DNA from 2 places in the Burkholderia sp. FERM BP-3421 genome. Region 1 is predicted to be linked to the other one. Evidence: riboswitches for the same ligand, from Rfam matches in the RefSeq annotation. Region 1 holds a riboswitch; the other holds the start of a gene.

Region 1 (2,390 bases):
CGACGGTTTTCGGATTCGACGGCGCCTGCAAACGGCGCGTTGCTTCGCGCGGCCGTGCGGCACGCCGACGCCGGTCGCAACGGAGCCGATGAATGAGTCCGGCGCTTCCACTCAGCCCGTGCCGGGCAGCGCCGTCGGGCCGCTGCCGGCGTATGCCCGGCGCGTATAGCGTCCGCTTTCGGATTCGACGACGTGCTCAGCCGGTCGCAAGAGAGCCGGTGAATTGAGTCCGGCGCTTCCGCCAGGCCCGTGCCGGGCAGCAGCCTCGGGCCACTGCCGGCGTATGCCGGCGCATATCGCGCCGGTTTTCTGGTACGACGACGTGTGCAATCAGCGCTTCGCTTCGCGCGGCCGTGCGGCACGCCGACGCCGGTCGCAATGGAACCGATGAATGAATCCGGCGCTTCCGCCAGGTCCGTTCCGGGCAGCGGCGCGATACGCATGCCCGCATGCGCAAGCCGTATTCACGCGGCGCGCGGGCACGCCGCGGCCGTCGGCCCCGCAACGTCGCGCCGAAAGCAGATCCGTCGTCCCGCCCGATGCTCGGCGGCATCCGCATGCCCCCCGCCTTCACGTCCCCGCCGAATTTATTTGATTCCCTGCAAACCCTTACCCGGCAAGGCCCGACCAGAATCGGGTATGCTACGGCGTTCGTTCGCCGGTGCCCGTCAGGGCCTAACAGGGAACGCAGGATGCCGCTTCGCGCATCGCTGCGGCTGCCCCCGCAACTGTGCGCAGCGAGTCCGCGCGCCAGCATGCCACTGGCCCTGCCGGGAAGGCCGCGCGCGGGCCCCGACCTGCGAGCCAGGAGACCTGCCGGCGTGGTTTTCGTATGTGACGGTCCGCGTCGGACGGGGTGTGCCGACGCCGCCATGCCAGCCGTCCGCGCGCGCGGACGGCGCGGGCCGCCGCGCACACCGACCCGGTGCCTCTTTGACTCCAGCCGACTCCACTGCCGCCTCCGCCCTGCCCCGCGCGTCCGCGTGCCCGGGGCTCGTGCGCATCGTCGCGGCGCGCGACGGCGGGCTGTGCCGGATCCGCCTGCCCGGCGGCGCGCTCGACGCCGCCCAGGCGCGAGCGATCGCCGCGGTCGCCGAGCGCGACGGCTCCGGCGCGATCGAGGCGACCAACCGCGCGAATCTCCAGCTGCGCGGCGTGCGCGCCGGCCGCGAGGCCGCCGTGACCCGCGCGCTGCGCGACGCGGGGCTCGGCCCGCGCGTCGCCGACGATGCCGACGACGCCTGCGTCGCCGCGCGCGACGACGTGCGCAACCTGTTGCTGAGCCCGACCGCCGGCCGCGACCCGCACGCGCTGCTCGACAGCGCCGCGCTGGCCGGGCCGCTGCTCGCGATGCTGCAGAGCGAGCAGCGCCTGGCCGCGCTGTCGCCCAAGTTCTCGCTGCTGCTCGACGGCGGCGAACGGCTCGCGGCGCTCGATCATCCGCATGATCTGTGGCTGTCCGCGCTGCTTGACGCGCGCGGCGAACGCTGGCTCGCCGTCGGCCTTGCCGGCTGCCCGCCCAGGGCGGGCGCGCCCGATGCGCGCCCCGCGCTCGCCGCGATCCGCCCCGAGCACGCCTGCGCCTTCACGCACGCGCTGTTGTGCGCGTTCGTCGCGCTCGCGCCGCCCGACGTCACGCGCATGCGCGCGTTGCTGGCGCGCGAATCGGCCGAGGCCCTGCTCGCGCATGCCGCCGCGCATACGCCGCACACCTGGCGCCGCGACCCCGAGCTGCACGCCTGGCGGCGGCCCGATCCGGACCTCGCGCGGCGCTTCGGCATTCACCCCGAACACACGCCCGACACCTGCCATGTCGGCGCGCAGGCGCCGCTCGGCCGGCTCGACGCGGCCGGCCTGCGCGCGCTCGCCGGGCTCGCCGCCCAGGACGGCGACGGCACGCTGCGCATCACGCCGTGGCAAGGCGTGCTGCTGCCGGGCGTGCCGCGCGCGGCGGCCGGGCGCGTCCTCGCGCGGCTGCATGCGCTCGGCTTTGCGTGCGACCCCGCGCAGCCGCTCGCCCATCTCGTCGCCTGCGCGGGGTCGGCGGGCTGCGCGCGCGCGCTCGCGGACACCAAGCAGGATGCGCGGCAGCTCGCCGCGCGCCTCGCGCGCGCGCGCGACGTGCACCTGAGCGGTTGCGCGCGCAGCTGCGCGCTGCCGCACCCCGCCGCGCACACCTTGCTCGCGGCCTCGCCCGGGCACTATGACCTGTATCGGCGCGACGGGACGACGGGCTTCGGCCGCGTCCTCGCGCGCCATCTGACGATCGATCAGGCCGCGCTCCATCTCGACGGAGCCGGCCAGCTTCAGGACTTCACCGATGCTTGACTACCTACGCGACGGCCAGGAAATCTACCGCCGGTCGTTCGCGACGATCCGCGCCGAAGCGG
Region 2 (2,390 bases), 930 kb from region 1:
TGGCTTGCGCGATGCTCATCACGCTGGACATCAAGCACCACGAGAACCCGTGCGACCCGCTTACTGCGCTTCGTGCTGTGCGAGCACTGCACCAAGCTGTTCATTCATTTGATGCATTGTACGCCGGATTTCCTCCGCGGGAAATGCTTCTCCGTGCCGCACGCTCTGTTGCAGCCTCAAAAGCTCCGACGCGAGCGACAGCGCGGCCATCACGGCGATGCGATCCGTGCCGCGCACGGAGCTGTTCGAGCGGATCTTCGACATCTCCGCATCGACGCGCGCGACCGCCTCGAGCAACGCGGCTTCGGTGTCGGCGGAGCAGGCGAGCCGATACGCCTGACCGAGGATCGATACTTCGATCTGCTTGGTGCTCATGCATGTTCTCCGTGGCTGGCCGGGCCGCCCTCGCGCGCATCATCGCGCGGGTCGAGCAGGTCGAGCTGGTTTTCCGCGTCCGGCGCGTTCTTCGCGCGCGGCAGCTTCTCGAGAATCGCATTGAGCTTCACCTGGGCATCGTCGATCTTCGCCGACAGCGCGTCGCGCTCCGCCGCAAGGGCGTCGCGTTCCTCGCGCAGTTGCGAGAGTTCCGTGCGGGTCGCTTCCGCTTCCGTGCGCAATTGCGCGAGCTGCTCTTCGAGCGCGAGCCGCTCCGTGTGATGACGCTTGTTCAGCGCGATCAAACGGCCAATATTTTGAGATAGAGTTTCGAGTTCGTTGAGCATCTGCTGCGTCCTCTAAAGACCCAGCATTTTAGCGCGGATTATCGTCCAACCCGAGATCCGGATCGTATCGAGACGTAACGTTCATGCGTGTTGATGCGAATTTTGCGACAAATCTGGGTCAAATCCCGCGAGCTGGGGGGCGCGCGCGGCGCGCGGGAGGCTTTCTTGACGGCCGGCACCCGCGCTCCTACACTGGCGCCGCTTTGGTGCTCGCGTGCACGCGCACGCGGTTAAACGGGAAGCAGGGCGCACGGTCCGCCAGGACCGGCCAACCTGCGCTGCCCCCGCAACGGTAAGCGGCGCATCGCGTGCGATGCCAGCTGTCCCCACAAGCGCGGCGTTTGCCGCGCGGCCACTGCGCGATGCGCGCGGGAAGGCGGGGCGGTGACGCCGCCAGCCCGGATACCGGCCAGGGCGGGAGGGCGGACGCGCGATGCGCGCCGTCCTCGTGAGGCGGAACCTGCGGGGAGGCGGGGGCCGCACCGTTCAACAGGATTCATCGATGCGAACCCAGATCGCCCGCGCCGCGCTCGTCGCGTGTTCCGGGCTGCCGTGCGCCGCCGTCGCGCAGAGCACGCCGCCTGCTTCTTCCCCGCCGCCTTCGTCCGCCGCCGCGCCGACCCAGCTCGAGCCGATCGTCGTGACCGCGCAGCGTGCCCCGCAAGCGCTCGCGGACGCGCTGCCGCAAACCACTCTGTTTACCCGCGCGGACATCGAGAACAGCAATGCGACCGATCTGCCCGGCCTGCTCGCGCTCGCGCCCGGCGCGCAGATCGTGCGCAACGGCGGGCCCGGCGCGACCGCGAGCCTGTTCCTGCGCGGCGCGCAGTCGACTCAGTCGCTGGTGTTGATCGACGGCGTGCGGGTCGATTCGGCGAGCCTCGGCCAGGCGCAGATCGCGCAGCTGCCGCTCGACCAGATCGAGCGGGTCGAGATCGTCAACGGCAACGTGTCGTCGCTGTACGGCTCGGGCGCGATCGGCGGCGTCGTGCAGGTGTTCACGAAGGACGGCGGCGATCATCCGCCGCGCTTCAACTTCTCGGTCGGCTATGGCAGCTATCACACGCAGAGCCAGACCGCGGGCGTGTCGGGCCGGCTCGACGCGGCGGGCGACACGACCTTCAGCGTGTCGCTGTCGCGCGACAAGACCGACGGCTTCTCGGCCATCGATCCGGTCCGGCAGCCGCAGGCGAATCCGAATGCGAACGGCTATCTCGACGAAAGCGTGGCCGCGTCGCTCAAGCATCGCTTCAACGCGCGCTGGAGCGCGGGTGTCAGCTACTTCCAGAGCAACGGCGACACCAGCTTCGACAATGCCTACGGGCAGCCGACCGATCTCAACAGCCTGTATACCAAGGTGCAGCAGATCGCCGCGTTCGCGGACGGCAAGCTGACCGACTGGTGGACCACGCATCTGCGCGTCGCGAGCGGCAACGATCGAAGCCAGTCCTGGCTGAACGGCGCCTATACCGATCACTTCAACACCGACAACCGCCAGTACACCTGGCAAAACGATTTCGCGCCGCTGAAGGATCAGCGCATCCAGGCGGGCTATGAGCGGCTCGACCAGGCGTTCGACTCCGACGTGTTCGCCGCGCCGCAGCGTCATGTGAATTCGGGCTGGCTCGGCTACACGGGCCGCTTCGGGAACAGCCAGTTCCAGGCCAA

The links. Region 1 has a riboswitch for cobalamin ahead of cobG (precorrin-3B synthase). Riboswitches for the same ligand answer to the same signal wherever they lie in the genome.
Region 2: another riboswitch for cobalamin. It lies ahead of Bsp3421_RS25610 (TonB-dependent receptor domain-containing protein); the one in region 1 lies ahead of cobG (precorrin-3B synthase).

Annotation. Positions count from the first base shown of each region.
Region 1 covers NZ_CP117782.1:1,219,410-1,221,799, forward strand. The annotation lists cobalamin riboswitch at 643-835, shown strand; gene cobG (precorrin-3B synthase) at 934-2,328, shown strand; gene Bsp3421_RS21480 (precorrin-8X methylmutase) at 2,321-2,390, shown strand, end outside.
Region 2 covers NZ_CP117782.1:2,144,874-2,147,263, reverse strand. The annotation lists gene Bsp3421_RS25620 (cell division protein ZapA) at 61-375, opposite strand; gene Bsp3421_RS25615 (ATPase) at 372-722, opposite strand; cobalamin riboswitch at 910-1,150, shown strand; gene Bsp3421_RS25610 (TonB-dependent receptor domain-containing protein) at 1,225-2,390, shown strand, end outside.